DNA from 3 places in the Alteromonas sp. BL110 genome. Region 2 is predicted to be linked to each of the others. Evidence: predicted binding sites of a transcription regulator. Region 2 holds the regulator's gene; each other region holds the start of a gene.
What was found. Region 2 encodes FliA, which starts transcription of late flagellar genes. Its sites were predicted from a motif close to CTAAAGNTNNNNNNNNNNNNGCCGATA; they were not measured.
Positions count from the first base shown of each region.

Region 1: D1814_RS11005 (DUF5610 domain-containing protein) is a predicted target of FliA. The motif match lies at 3,069-3,095, and genes of this name have one in related genera.
Region 3: pomA (flagellar motor protein PomA) is a predicted target of FliA. The motif match lies at 2,585-2,611, and genes of this name have one in related genera.

Region 1 covers NZ_CP031967.1:2,532,205-2,537,520, reverse strand. The annotation lists rRNA gene D1814_RS11015 (16S ribosomal RNA) at 1-691, opposite strand, end outside; gene D1814_RS11010 (RNA recognition motif domain-containing protein) at 1,182-1,646, shown strand; gene D1814_RS11005 (DUF5610 domain-containing protein) at 1,723-3,039, opposite strand; gene trmA (tRNA (uridine(54)-C5)-methyltransferase TrmA) at 3,230-4,327, shown strand; gene D1814_RS10995 (DUF1330 domain-containing protein) at 4,353-4,643, opposite strand; gene fabR (HTH-type transcriptional repressor FabR) at 4,777-5,316, opposite strand, start outside.
Region 2 covers NZ_CP031967.1:607,009-612,324, forward strand. The annotation lists gene D1814_RS02700 (chemotaxis protein CheA) at 1-436, opposite strand, end outside; gene D1814_RS02705 (protein phosphatase CheZ) at 449-1,204, opposite strand; gene cheY (chemotaxis response regulator CheY) at 1,239-1,622, opposite strand; gene D1814_RS02715 (RNA polymerase sigma factor FliA) at 1,659-2,390, opposite strand; gene D1814_RS02720 (MinD/ParA family protein) at 2,387-3,253, opposite strand; gene flhF (flagellar biosynthesis protein FlhF) at 3,259-4,668, opposite strand; gene flhA (flagellar biosynthesis protein FlhA) at 4,698-5,316, opposite strand, start outside.
Region 3 covers NZ_CP031967.1:3,337,415-3,342,730, reverse strand. The annotation lists gene D1814_RS14425 (SAM-dependent methyltransferase) at 1-732, shown strand, start outside; gene D1814_RS14420 (flagellar motor protein MotB) at 844-1,773, opposite strand; gene pomA (flagellar motor protein PomA) at 1,773-2,534, opposite strand; gene D1814_RS14410 (exodeoxyribonuclease VII small subunit) at 2,936-3,178, shown strand; gene D1814_RS14405 (farnesyl diphosphate synthase) at 3,208-4,098, shown strand; gene dxs (1-deoxy-D-xylulose-5-phosphate synthase) at 4,131-5,316, shown strand, end outside.

The sequences.
Region 1 (5,316 bases), 1.9 Mb from region 2:
GCATTTCACCGCTACACCTGGAATTCCACTCCCCTCTCCAAGACTCTAGTCTGCCAGTTCTAAATGACCATCCCAGGTTGAGCCCGGGGCTTTCACATCTAGCTTAACAAACCGCCTGCGTGCGCTTTACGCCCAGTAATTCCGATTAACGCTCGCACCCTCCGTATTACCGCGGCTGCTGGCACGGAGTTAGCCGGTGCTTCTTCTGTTGTTAACGTCACGGCTAGCAGGTATTAACTACTAACTTTTCCTCACAACTGAAAGTGCTTTACAACCCGAAGGCCTTCTTCACACACGCGGCATGGCTGCATCAGGGTTTCCCCCATTGTGCAATATTCCCCACTGCTGCCTCCCGTAGGAGTCTGGACCGTGTCTCAGTTCCAGTGTGGCTGATCTTCCTCTCAGAACAGCTAGAGATCGTTGCCTTGGTAAGCCTTTACCTTACCAACTAGCTAATCTCACTTGGGCCTCTCTCTGCGCCGGAGCCTAAGCCCCGTTTGGTCCGAAGACATTATGCGGTATTAGCAGTCGTTTCCAACTGTTATCCCCCTCGCAAAGGCAAGTTCCCAAGCATTACTCACCCGTCCGCCACTCGTCAGCGAAGTGCAAGCACTTCCTGTTACCGTTCGACTTGCATGTGTTAGGCCTGCCGCCAGCGTTCAATCTGAGCCATGATCAAACTCTTCAATTAAATATATCGAAATATGAATCGTCGTTGTGACACTCTTAACGAGTGCCCACACAGATTGTCTTGTCTAAATTGTTAAAGAACGTTGCGACTTCGTCGCAATTCACCGGAAGCCGTTGCTTCTTAGTGACTCACCCTGTTCGAGTGAGGTGCGCATTTTACATCGTTTAATTTCGATGTCAACCATGTTTTTAAACTTTTTATTTGCTTGAAAACTTGGTTTCGCACTCGTTGCTGAGCTGGCTTAGTTTTTCTCGAAGCCCCCTCAGAACGTGGAGCGCATTATAGATACCTCTTAAGAAAGATCAATACTTAAATTGGATTTTTTTGGTTTTTACGTCACTTTCAGTGTTAACCGCTCATTTCTGCATCATTTCTATAGGCTCAATGCATCTTTCGACTAGTTTTTTCACATTTTATTGTTCTAATTGTTACAAATGAGTAAACTATATACAGCCTCCAACACCATAATAAACAATAGAAAGGTAGGTATATGAAAGTAGGCTTTATTCAATGCGCCGTAATTAGCGCTATTTTTGCAATTGCAGGGTATTTGTTATTTTCTTCTGCTAGTTTAAACGTCCATGTCCCACTTACCGTATCGGCAGCTCTGTTGATAAGCGGTATCGTTACTCCTTGGCTAGCGTCTCTTATTCAAAGTCCATCTTCCTCAGATGCCAGAGCACACTCCAATAACGGTTCAGTAGAAACTTTATATGTGGGTAATTTGCCTTATAGAGCAAATGAGAACGCGGTAAAGGAGTACTTCAGTAGCTTTATTGAAGTGCAATCGGTTCGTTTAATGAAAGATCGTAAAACTGGAAAAAGGAAAGGTTACGGTTTTATCGAGGTTGTCACAGACGATCTTAGTAGTGTTATTGATAAAACTAACGACTCAATTTTCCAGGAACGAACGCTGAAAGTTCGACCTGCAAAAGACAAAGTTGAACACGCGTAATTCTTATTTCGTAGTTTTTAGTTATGTAAAATAGCCCGGTAAGCTTTCGCTTCCGGGCTTTTTATTGTGATTAGCATTAACTCTCGCTGGTTTCAGCAGATTGAGGAAGGCCCTCTAATAAGGTTTGGTTAAAAGAACGAAATCTATTTATCGCTGATATAAGGTCGGGAACCTGTACATCTTCCATTTCGTTAATAATGCCAGCTATTAACGTATTGTAGTCTTCACTACTTTCTAATGTACTTTCTGCATTAGCAAAGGTATCCATCATCTTCTCAAGATATTGAGAGATGGGACTAACCACATTTCCAAACTTTCCGTTTTCGCTTTTATCGTCGTTAAAGTGCTGAATATTTTCATATGTTTTTAGCACTTCTGTTTGAGTCGTTCTGTTTAGCTGTAGTGCGTAGCCAACCAATTCTTTGTCATCAAAGCCTAGACTGAGTGCTTCTTCGAATGCCTTGTCGATGTCTCCACTGTAGAAAGTGTCGGCAAGATCCTGCACTTGACCAACTAAGTCAGCTATCGAATCCAACTCTTCTTCATCAAGCTCTCCTTTTAATGAAAAGCTTATGCCACTTCTTTCATAATATTGATAAGACGTTTGTTGAGAATAGCTCGCTGAAAAGCCACTTCCACTTTGCTCACCGTTTCCGTCAGATTGGTCTTGAGGTGCCTGAGCCTGAAAATTAATTTGCTGCGAAGCCTGGAAAGAACGCAGGCTTTCAAAACTAAAGCTCACTTCATCACCATCTTTAGTACGGATTACTAAACTACCGCTTTTTTCGTCCGATGCAGCTAAAGCTTCTAAGGATGAAAGCTGAACAGCATTAGGCTGTTGGCGACCGAAGATATCGGTTTCCAGGTCGTCAATACCTGTATCAATAAGATCCCGGCTTTTCGTTATACCTTGCTCAATCTCGTCATTCATAAACCCAGCAAGATCTTTTTCAGCCATCGCGAAGCCGCGACTGACCCCTTCCCTTGCTTGACTAAATAACCCGTTCAGCTTTTCTTCGCTGGCACCTCCATCGGCTGCGCCGCGAATAACGCCGCCAACAAACTTGAGTACATTTCTGGCTACTTTTTCAAAATCGAATAAACCGCTCGACTTCTCTTCAAGGTTTTTCTCTTTCGTTTCTTGTGGCTTCTGGCCATCTATTTCCAACGCTTGGCTAAGATTACTACTTACCACGCGCAAGCCGATACTCGTCTGGCTACTTGAAACAGAAACTGAAGCCGCTTGTTGCTTTGAGAACTCAGCTGCTTGCTGTAATCCATCTTGCTGCAACTGCTTTTTCAACGCCTCGTTCGGGTGAACCGTTGCCTTTTGATCCGCTTTCTGATCAACCTTTTGGTCTCCCATAAAAGCTTTAATTTGACCCACGTTCATAATTTGATCCTCACTATCCTCACTCTTATTATCGGCAAAGAATCAGCATTGTTTAATTTTAATACAGCTTTTTTTCTAAAAGCTATTGAGGGCAATCACGCGTATTAACAATGAAGAAGTCGGTAGCGCTTGTTGCAGTTATTTTTTAAGGGACTACAATTCGCGACCTTAACAATGAATGGAGAATTTTATGACCACTACTGAACAACAACGCTATCAAGATCAGTTAGACGAAAAAGTAAGTCGTCTCTCTGCGTTGCTTTCTCCATTCAATGCTCCAGAGCTTTCTGTATTCCCTTCGCAACCAACACACTATCGTATGCGAGCAGAATTTAGAGTATGGCATGAAGGCGATGATTTATTTCACATCATGTTCAACCAAGAAACGAAAGAAAAATATCGTGTGGATAGCTTTCCCCCGGCATGCAAAGCAATAAACGATGCAATGAGATTATTGCTTGAAGAAGTAAAACCAAACGAAACCTTAAGAAAAAAGTTATTTCAAATTGATTACCTTTCCGCACTATCCGGCGAACTTGTCATTAGTCTTTTATACCATCGCCAATTAGATGAAGAATGGGAAGTGGCTGCAAGAGAGTTAAAAGCTACACTTGAGACTCACTTTCCTAAAGTAAACATTCTTGGCCGCGCTAGAAAACAAAAACTCATTATCGATAACGATTTTGTTATTGAGCGTTTACCTGTAAACGGGAAAGAATTCGTCTTCAAGCATATAGAAAACAGTTTTACTCAACCTAACGCTGAAGTGAACTGTAAAATGATTGAATGGGCATTAGATTGCGTAAAACCGCTCTCTGGAGACTTACTGGAAATGTATTGCGGTGCTGGTAATTTTTCACTTCCACTGGCGCTTCACTTCGACAACGTAGTGGGTACTGAAATCGCTAAGCCTTCTGTACAGGCAGCTCAGTTTAATATTGAGCAAAATGAGCTGAGCAATGTAAAAATTGTTAGGTTAGCCGCCGAAGAATTCACACAGGCTATGAAGGGCGAGCGTACATTTAGTCGCTTGGAAGGCATTGATTTGAGCACTTATAATTTCACCACTGTATTGGTCGATCCACCACGAGCAGGGTTAGATGAAGACTCGCTAAAAATGATTCAGGATTACGATAATATCGTATATATATCGTGTAACCCTGAGACTTTGGCGCAGAACCTTGATGTTTTAAGTGAAACTCACGATATCGCACAGTCTGCGCTTTTCGATCAGTTCCCTTTTACACATCACATTGAAGCGGGTGTTCTGCTTACACGCAAGGGATAGTTTGCGTGTAAGTCATCTTTATTACCTACTCTTTACCTTCCACGATGACATGACTGCTAATTGAGCCGTCAGTTCTTAGCTTTAGCAACGGAAGGTAGTCCTGATCAGACATAAAATCTAGCGCACTTTGCTTTGAAGGCCATTGGATGATAGCCCTAATAGCGGGTTCTTCTCTCTCGCCTTCTAAAGTCTGATGATTTGCACTGTTCGCTAAATATTTGCCGCCATGTCGCGACACTATTTCTGCCGCAAATTGTACATAGTGAGGGATCCACGCTTCATCGGTAGGTGTGACTTCTAAAACTGAATAATACATGTGACTCTCTTATATTGAAGTTTGCTGGCTGTATCCAGCGTTATCGTATTGAGAGCTTAACAGGCTATATTCCCTACAATAAGCAGGTTTATACTAGAATCTGTTTCGTAAAATATTTGATAATACTTCAGTGCTAACCTTTTTGGGTCGCACCTACTTGGACAAAGCGAAGTTGAGCTTTCACTCTTTCACCGATTTCACCTCTTAGTTTTTCATCTGCTTCTAATGCTTCAGCCCCGGCACTGAATACCAATCTCACCATAGCATCGGCTTGTAACTGGGCACAGGCGTATTCCACGCCTTGCTGCTCGATGATGTAGTCAGTAAGTTCATCTATAAAATGTTGAATTTCTCTAAATACAGCTAATCGGTAAGCAGACGACGTGCCGGTATGCTCTCGCAATAATAAGCGAAATACGTTTGTATTAGCCGCGATGAACTCCATGAAGGTTTCAACAGAAGTATGGATGACGCCGCCACCTGAAGCAATGCGTCGTCTAGCCTGACGCATAAGCTGACGAAGCGCTAAACCCGCTTCATCCACTAACGTTAAACCCAACTCGTCCATATCTTTGAAGTGTCGATAAAAAGAAGTAGGAGCAATGCCAGCTTCTCGGGCAACTTCGCGCAAGCTTATCGCCGATAAGCTGCGGTTTTCGTCTAGTAGTGAAAA
Region 2 (5,316 bases):
CGGGCTCAGCCGCGCTTGCATTATCAAAAATGTTTTCATCTGGAGATTCTGGGCGGCTGAGTTTGTGTAACACATCGACGAGTTGTGCATCTGCAGGCTCTAAAGGCTCCTGAGCTTTCACTCGTTCAAACATTTCAACTACCACATCAGTGGCTTGCAAAATGATATCCATTAACTCAGGCGTTAGCGTTCGTTGGCCGTTGCGCATGACGTCAAAGACGTTTTCAGCACCATGACAAATCTCCACTAACTCAGTAAGAGAAAGGAAGCCCGCTCCCCCTTTTACTGTGTGATAGCCGCGAAAGATTGCGTTAAGCAAATCCGCGTCTTCAGGATTGTTCTCAAGATCAACGAGCTGTTCTTGTAATTGTTCAAGTATCTCTCCAGCTTCAACTAGAAAGTCCTGTAATATTTCCTCGTCAACATCAAACGACATGCACCCGCTCCCCTAAAAACCTAAGCTAGACAGAAGATCATCCACATCATCTTGACCTGAAACGACGTCATCTCGTTTTTCAGCATCAATAATTGGGCCTTCTGCCTCTACACCATCAACCTTATCGGCCTTAACGCTGGATGGTTTAGTTTGTTCTGCACCGTCACGTTCGCCAAACATAGTAAGCATGTTTACAAGGCTTTCTTCGACTTCTTTAACCAAGTCGATAACGCGACGAATCACCTGTCCAGTTAAGTCTTGATAACCTTGTGCCATCAAAACTTCAGTAAGTAACTGTGTAAGTTTAGCTGACTGATTCGAACCGTCTTCCAACAATTCGTCTAAGTCTGCACATAAAACCTTAAACTCACCCAACTCAATCTGGCGGTTCATCAGCTTTTTCCACTCTGGCATAACCTTTTCGATTCGCTCTGCGAGCAATTCAGCGATGGGCATGCTTGCCTCAACGGCATCCATAGTAGTATTAGCAGCTTTTTCGGTTTCTTCAATTACGTAGGTAAGGCGGGACTGAGCATCAGGGATATCATCTGTCGCCAAATTTTTGATGCGGTCGTCTATTTGAAAGTTGTTTAAAGCGTCGTGGAGTTGACGCGTTAGCTTTCCTACTTCAGCGAATAACTCAACGTTTTCTTTCATTGAGACAGCTTCAAGTAGTGCGTTAGCTGAAGCTTTGTCACCTTCTTCAAGAAAAGTGACAAGTTGCTTTGCTTCTTCTAACGATATTGGAACGTTTACATTCGTTGACATCCAGTAAACCTCATTTATCTGGTGAGCGTCTGGATCAACCTAAACGTTCGAATATTTTATCTAGTTTTTCTTTGAGCGTTGCGGCGGTGAAGGGTTTAACAACGTAGCCATTCACACCCGCTTGGGCAGCGGCTACAATCTGTTCCTTCTTCGCTTCGGCGGTCACCATAAGCACTGGCAGATGCTTAAGTTTGTCATCGGCTCTAATCGCGCGGAGCAGATCTATGCCCTGCATACCAGGCATGTTCCAATCAGTAACAACGAAGTCGAAATCGCCTTGTTGTAACATAGGTAATGCGGTGCTTCCGTCATCCGCTTCCTGGATATTGGCAAAACCCAAATCTTTAAGCAGGTTTTTGATGATTCGTCTCATGGTTGAAAAGTCATCGACCACGAGAATTTTCATGCTTTTGTCCAAAATAGCCTCCACTGAGGGGTTAATTGTTATTAATTTCTATTCTTCGTCAGCTTGCCACGATTTCATTCGTGATTTGAGTTTTAACATGGCTTGACTATGAATTTGACTGACTCTCGACTCACTTACGTCAAGAACCTCGCCTATTTCTCTTAAGTTTAGTTCTTCATCATAGTAAAGTGAAAGAACAATTGCTTCTCGCTCCGGTAATGTCGTTATTGCATGGGCCAGCGCTTTTTGAAATGCGCCCTGCATTAAATCTTCTAACGGTGCATCACTGCCTCGACTTTGCTCAGTAGTGATCACATCTTCCGACACACCTAAATCTTCAATGCCCACCAACTTTCCAGCATTTACTTCATTGAGCATCTGGTGATAATCCTGCAAGCTCACATTGAGCTTGTCAGCAATATCGGAATCTCGTGCGTCGCGCCCAGTTTCACTTTCCACCTGGGATATCGCTTCAGTTATCGCGCGACCATTTCGGTGAACAGAACGTGGCGTCCAATCACCTTTGCGTATTTCGTCCAGCATGGCACCGCGAATGCGGATACCTGCAAAGGTTTCAAAGCTGGCGCCTTTTGACCCATCAAAGTTTCTAGCGGCCTCTAGCAAACCAATCATGCCTGATTGAATAAGGTCATCAACAAGAACACTCGCAGGCAGGCGCGCCATCAAATGGTGCGCAATACGCTTAACCAGAGGCGCATGTCTTTCGACTAATTGCGATTTATCTGTTTGCTGTTGATAAGCGGCTGCCTTGCTGTTCAACGTTGACTTCCTACGGCTTTTTCTGCAACTAATTGTTCAATGAAAAATTCTAAGTGGCCACCGGGCTGAGCTGGAATAGGCCAAGTAAGCGCCCTGTTTGCTAACTTAGTTATCGCTACGGCTGCAGGAGAGCCAGGAAAAGCATCAACAATCGCAGTTTGCTTACGCACCGCTTTGCGAATATTCTCGTCAAATGGCACCGTTGCCACTAATTCTAGTGCAACATCGAGAAAACGCCCCGTCACTTTACTTAATTTGCTAAATAATTCCTGTCCTTCTCGCACATCGCGAACCATATTGGCCACAACTTTAAAGCGAAAAACACCGTGTTCACGGTTAAGGATTTTTATCAGCGCATAAGCATCAGTTAACGATGTTGGCTCATCGCAAACCACCACCATGATATCCTGGGATGCTTTAGAAAAGCTTAATACCATATCTGAGATGCCAGCCGCGGTGTCGACAATTAATACGTCTATTTGAGAACGCAGCTCGCTAAACGCTCTTATCAAGCCAGCGTGCTGTGTGGGTGAAAGTTCTGCCATTGACTGGGTACCAGACGTGGCAGGAGCAATCTTAATACCGTGAGGGCCGGTTACTAAAACCTCGTCCAACGTGCACTCACCAGAGAGTACGTGAGATAGGTTTTTCTCAACTCGTAGGCCTAACATCACATCTACGTTTGCAAGACCAAGGTCCGCGTCAAGAACCATTACACGCTTGCCCTGCTTCGCCATGGCGATAGCAGTGTTAAGTGTAATGTTTGTTTTACCTACGCCACCTTTACCACCAGTGACGGCGATTACTTTGATTAACCGTGATTGCTTCATTTTTCTTAAGCTACTCGCTTGATCGTCAATCATACTGCTTATGCTGTTTTAATTGCGTTGTTACCACTAGTATGATTCAAACCGTACTTTTTATAAAGCTTTGCAGCAGCGGAAACCAAAGATTTCGCTTCTGCAATCTTAATGTCTTCAGGCACTTTTTGACCATCGGTGACATAACTAACCGGTAGTTGGTATTCAACCGCTGCACTAAGTACCTCTCCTAAAGAGTAGCACTCATCTAACTTTGTGAAAATACAGCCACTTAGTTCAATATCGTCATACGCTTGAATGATTCTCTGCAAAGCCGGATATTGCGTATTGGCTTGCGCAACCAAATATTTTTTAACTTTTGGCATTTGGCCACTGTCGAACTGCTTAATTTGCTTAATTAATCGACTATCACGCTGACTAAAACCTGCTGTATCAATCAATATTAGTCGCTTATGACGAAGTTGAAACAATAAATCTGCAAGTTCTTCACTAGTTTGCGCTTTTCGCACAGTACAGCCAATAATTTTTCCGTATGTCGCGAGCTGCTCATAGGCTGCAATTCTATACGTATCAATGGTTATCATAGCCACCGATTCTGCACCGTATTTCTGCGCGTAGCGGGCGGCCAACTTTGCAACAGTGGTTGTTTTACCTGTACCAGTAGGCCCAACTAGCGCAACGGCACCTTGTGAACTAAGTATATCGTTTCCGGTCACATTTATGCGATTAGCCAATAGGTTAAGAAGATATACCCATGCGTCACGTTCGTTGTAATGAGCCGGTGTGTAGCTAATAAGCTGTGTTGCAAGTGCACTACTTAAACCCATATCGGTTAATCGCGTGACCAAGTATTGATGAACAGGTTTTTGACGCTTATTCTTCGCTTCCATCAAATCCGCAACTTGATACTGTAATACGTCGCGAAGTGAAGCTAACTCTTCTTTGATTTGAGCCAGTTCAGCAGACTGAGATACTGGTGTTTCACCCATACTTGACGCCTGGTGCTCAGGAAAAGTCTCTTGCTCGACAACATCTTGAGCTGGCGATTGTGTGCCAAGGTCGTCGATAAACGCTTCTGAAAAATCTAAGTGAGATGCAATTTCGTTGGCGTGCTTAGCGTTCGCTGACATAGGCTGTGTTGGTTGGGCAGAACTGCTGGCTTCTGCGTTTCCACCATGCTGCTTTTCCAGCAACGCTCTTAAGCTGTCAGGACCGTCGTCACCAATAATTTCACTTAAGCTAGGCACAGACTTTTGGCCAGGCGTTTTTGCCGCAGCTTGCGGTGCCGCCTTAGGCGTGAAAAGCTTAGCTTCAGGCTCTTTGTCGTAGGCTGCTACAAGCTCGATGCCGTCAGCGACTTTGCGATTCGACATGATCACCGCATCGCTGCCCAACTCAGCTTTAACTTGGCTTAGCGCCTCACGCATATCTTTGCCGAAGAAACGTCTAATTTTCATTGCAACCTCTCCAATCACCCAGTGTCAGATTATTGACCGACCGAACTGACTATTTTTATTTGTTTGTCATCAGGCACTTCTTGGTATGAAAGAACATGCAGCCCAACGACAGAATACTTTAAGAAGCGAGACAGAACGGGTCGTAGCATGCCTGAGGTAAGGAGTACCGCAGGTTCTCCTTCTAACTCTTGCTGCTGACTGGCCTGCTGCAATGATTTTTGCAGCTTGTCTGCCAGACCTGGTTCAATACCAGCACCATCTTCGCCACCTGCTTGAAGGGACTGGTGCAACATCTGTTCCAACTCTGGCGCCAAGGTTATGACAGGTATCTCTTTAGCCCCTTGGGTAATTTCTTGAACGATTAGACGCTTAAGTGCAATACGCACCGCAGACACCAGTACATCTGGGTCTTGGCTGCGTGTACCGTATTCACTAAGGGTTTGAACAATAGTGCGCATATCGCGAATAGGCACGCCTTCAAATAGCAAGGTTTGCAGCACTTTCACAACTGTACTAAGCGGCAAAATATCGGGCACTAAACCTTCAACCAATTTAGGGTGCTGTTTGGCCAGCATATCTAGAAGCTGTTGTGCTTCTTCATGGCCTAGTAACTGATAAGCGTTATTGGAAAGTAATTGGCTTAAATGG
Region 3 (5,316 bases), 1.7 Mb from region 2:
GCGCAGAATTACAAACTAAAAGCCATTTGTGACAAACTACAGCTGACCGATTCAGACCACCTACTAGAGATAGGCACTGGTTGGGGCGGTCTTGCAGTTTTTGCTGCAAAAAATTATGGCTGTAACGTTACAACTACCACCATTTCGGAAGAACAGCACGCCTGGGCAAAAGAGTGGATTGAACGTGAAGGGCTAGAAAGTAAAATTAGGCTACTTAAAAAAGACTATCGTTTACTTGATGGTAAATACGACAAGTTAGTTTCCATTGAAATGATTGAAGCGGTTGGCAAAGAGTATTTAGGTAACTTTTTCGAAAAATGTGCTTCTCTTTTAAAAGACGACGGTCTTATGTTACTTCAGTCCATAACCATTGACGACAGACGTTATGACAGCTATTCAAACAGCGTAGACTTTATCCAGAAGTACATTTTTCCTGGTGGTTTTTTACCGTCACAATACCAGTTAAATGCTCATCTTAAAAAGTACACGAACATGATGATCCGTGATTTACACGATATTGGCGTAGACTATGCGAAAACCCTAAACCATTGGTATGAAGCGTTTATCTCGGCGAAAGATGAATTATTAAATGATGGTTATGACGAACGCTTTATGCGTATGTGGACCTATTACCTCAAATATTGCGAAGGTGGCTTTCTAGAAAGAACCATTAGCACTGTACAACTTGTTATATCTAAACCTCAGTACAGAGAAGAACTAGCCAGAGTTTGATGAACCTATTTGATTTGTAAACAAGTAAAAACTAGGGTTTTAAAACCAAAAAGCGGTGCTCATTAAGAAGGCACCGCTTTTTTATGCGCACTTAGTTTAAAAAGTTGACGCTTAATCGTCTACCACTGAAATGGGTTTGGATATCATTGGTTTGCCTTGGTTAATATTAATTTCTACTCGGCGATTCTTGGCTCTATCACTCGCTGTCGTGGCATTCTCAACGATAGGATTAGTATCAGCTTTGCCAACCACGGACATACGGCTTTCATCAAAACCAGGCGCTGTCCGCATGGCTTCAGCCACCGCCACGGCGCGTTGTGACGATAAATCCCAGTTTGAGCGATATAATTCGTTTGCAATATGTTGTCCATCACTGTGACCAGAAATTTCAATTTCACCAGGCACATCTGCTAAAAGCACACCAATTTTCCTTAATACGGGCTGAAATTGTGGCTGCAAGAAAGCAGAGCCGGCGGAAAACGAGCCATTTTCTCTAATCCGAATGGTAAGTTGCTGTCCTAGCGACTCCATCTCTACAGACCCATCTAAAATTTGCTTTTCTAATTGTTGGGCTACTTTTTTCATTAATTCGGCCATTTGAGACTGGTCAGTACTTTGCTCAGCGGATGAAGATGACTCAGTAGCCGTTTGTTGAGACTGACCGCCCCGCTGTTCGCCGCGCTGCTTTTGCCTGCCGCCGGCCGAGTCCTCATTTCCCGCCTGAAACTCTAGCATTTGTTGAGTCATTTCGTTGGTTTGCTGCTGGATAGACTCAATTGGCGTTGGGTCAGGTTTACCCGGGCGAAACTCCATGGCAATAACACTGGTACCTTTAGGAATGTCTTTTACTTCAATTTTGTTTTGCACACCGAATGCAAACTTCATTGAGCCCGCTATTTGCTTAAATTTGAGTACGTCCATTTCGGAGAATGAAAGCAAAAGTACAAAGAAGCACATAAGCAGTGACATTAAGTCTGCGAAGGTTCCCATCCAAGCTGGAAGCCCCTCGGGGGGGCATTTTGGGCATTCTTCTTCGGCCATTACTCTTCCTCTGCGCTTCCACGCTTACTTGCAGCAAGGTAGTTTTTCAGTACACCCTCAATAACTCGAGGGTTTTGACCGTCAGCGATACCGACAATACCGTCAAGAACAAGGCTTTGATTGAGCTTTTCTTCCCCTGCTCGCACTGAAAGTTTGAATGCTATAGGCAAACAGATGACGTTAGCGAAAAAAGCGCCATAAAGGGTGGTAAGTAGTGCTACCGCCATTGCAGGGCCAATAGCTTTCGGGTCATCCATGTTTGATAGCATGGCAACCAAACCAATCAAGGTACCGATCATGCCCATGGCGGGTGCTATATCGCCCATACCTTTAAAAAACGACGCACCAAAATCGTGTCGCTCAGACGTCATAGAAATATCTTTAGCAAGTGTCTCTCTGACCACCTCAATATCGTGGCCGTCAACCAGCATATCTACGCCTTTTTGCATAAACTCATTAGAGATTTCTGCTTCTTCTAAAGCTAGAAACCCGCCTTTTCGCGCAGCATCCGCCATCTCTACAATCTTCTCAATAAGCTCTTCTGGCGACTCAATTTTGAACATGAAGGCTTTGCCAGCAATCTTACCAGCACCGAAAAACTGACCTAGCGTAAACTGTGACAAGACAACAAACAAAGTCCCACCAAATACAATTAATATCGACTGGACGTCTATGAACATGCCTAAGCTGCCGCCTAGTATCATAGCCATAACTATGAAACCAATGGCGCCCAACATACCTATGACGGTTGCTAAATCCACTCACTCTTCCCCATTTATGCGCAGTCAGTGCTGTTAATGTACAAATATTCTATCGGCAACGGATAAAAATACTAAAACGACATTATTGAAAAATATCATATTTATTTGTTTTTTATTAAGTGTGAGGCTAAAAATACGTCGTTCGCGGGTTTTCTAAACACTAATATTGCGTAAAGCGTTCGCTTACCTGTCAGAACACGCATACACTCCCTTAATTAGAGTAATGTAGCCACTTATACCGAATATAGCACAATATCTTTTTATTCAACGTGGTCAACTGCATGAAAAAAAAGCTATATTGTTGTGATATAGGCGATATACGGACAAACCATTTGACCCTTGTGCGACCCTCAGTTAATGTGCGCGGTACACGTATTTTGGCCAATATATTGAGTGTTTTTATGACGACAGAAAAAGCATCAGCGTCTTTTGAAGAAGCTTTAACAGAACTAGAAGCTATCGTTAACGAAATGGAAAACGGTGATCTGCCTCTTAATAAAGCACTGGAAAAATTTGAACGAGGCATAGCATTATCTCGTCAAGGCCAACAATCACTCGAAAACGCCGAGCAAAAGGTAAAAATATTGCTTAGTGAACAAGGCGAAGAAACGCTTCAGACTCTTCCTGAAAGTGAACAGCCGTAAAACGTTCATTTTTAAATTACAGGCGACCTATGAATTTTTCTGCATTGCATCAGCAAGTGAAACAGCAAACTGATGCATCTCTTCTTACATTAATTGATGATTTACCCGATTACGCACCGCGCCTTAAAGATGCCATGCGTCACGCATTGCTTGCGGGCGGTAAGCGCATGCGCCCTCTACTAGTGCAGGTTGTAGGAAACACACTAGACGTGCCTAAAAAAGACCAGATGGCTATAAGCATGGCTATTGAGTGCGTACACGCCTACTCGTTGGTTCATGACGATTTGCCAGCCATGGACGACGATGACCTGCGTCGCGGAATGCCAACTTGTCATATCGCCTTTGATGAAGCTACGGCTATTTTAGCGGGAGATGCCCTGCAATCTCTTGCTTTTACTGTACTAGCTGATGCCCCTTTAAGCGTATTTGCCGAAACCAAGCGCGGACAACTGTTGTCTGTACTCGCTAAAAGTGCAGGTTACGTAGGAATGTGTGGTGGACAGGCAATTGACTTGGCCAGTACAGGTAAATCCATCTCGTTAGAAGAACTAAAACAGCTCCATAGATTAAAAACCGGGGCCTTGTTAAAGGCCTGTGTTGAAATGGTCGCTATTGTCAGTGAAGGCTTATTGCCACAAACCAAAACTGACTTAATGGCTTATGCGGCCGATATCGGGCTAGCCTTTCAAGTACAGGACGACATTCTAGACGTTGAAGGCAGCAGCGAGAAATTAGGTAAACCGGCAGGGTCAGACGAAGCATTAGGAAAAAACACGTTTCCCGCCAAGCTTGGAATGGCTGGCGCTAAACAAGAATTAGAAATGCTTCACAATAATGCACTTCAAGCATTGACGCGTTTACCCTACAATACAGACAGTTTAATTGCGTTTAGCGAGCTTTTGGTAAAACGCGACCATTAGCCACGCGCCATGTTGAAAAAGATAATAAGTACATGAGTTTAGATCTCCAACATTACCCAACGCTTGCGCTTGCGCAAACACCTGAAAAATTGAGGCAGCTGCCCCAGGATAAATTACGCGAGCTCGCCGATGAATTGCGTGAGTATTTACTTAATAGTGTCAGCCAAACGAGCGGTCACTTCGCTTCAGGCCTTGGCACGGTAGAGCTTACGGTCGCGTTACATTATGTGTACAACACACCTTTTGACCGCTTATTGTGGGACGTGGGGCACCAGGCTTATCCTCATAAAATCCTTACTGGCCGTGCAGAGCGCATGAGTACCATTCGTCAAAAGAATGGCCTACATCCCTTTCCTTGGCCGCCAGAGAGCGACTATGACACCTTTGCTGTGGGTCATTCTTCCACATCGATTAGCGCCGCGCTGGGTATGGCCGTAGCGGCAGAAAAAGAAGGTGAAGACCGCAAAGTGGTGGCCGTTATCGGCGACGGTGCAATGACCGCAGGTATGGCGTTTGAAGCCCTTAACCATGCAGGTGACATCAAAAAAGACATGGTGGTTGTACTTAACGACAACGAAATGTCCATATCTGAAAACGTTGGGGCGTTAAACAGCCACCTTGCCCGCTTGCTCACAGGTAACTTCTTTAACTCAATACGGGATGGCGGCAAAAAGCTGCTAAGCAATGTACCACCTATTAAAGAGTTCGCTAGCCGTGCAGAAGAGCACCTTAAAGGTATGGTTGTGCCCGGTACTATCTTTGAAGAGTTGGGCTTTAATTACATTGGTCCTATCGACGGTCACGATGTGAATGCTGTAGTAGATACCCTTCGCAATATGCGTAACTTTGAAGGGCCTCAGCTTTTACATGTTGTCACTAAAAAAGGTAAGGGCTACGCCGTTGCTGAAGAAGATCCGATCAAATTTCACGCGGTGCCAAAATTTAATCCGGCGGATAACGCGCTGCCAAAGTCGAAGCCTTCTGCTCCTACCTACTCTGCTATTTTTGGAAAATGGCTATGTGATATGGCCGCGCAAGACCCAAAACTAATGGCCGTAACACCTGCAATGCGTGAAGGTTCTGGCATGGTTGAGTTTTCTCAACGCTTTCCTGAACAATACTTCGATGTTGCCATTGCCGAACAGCATGCCGTGACCTTTGGTGCCGGTCTTGCCAAAGACGGTATGAACGCGGTTGTTGCGATTTATTCGTCGTTCC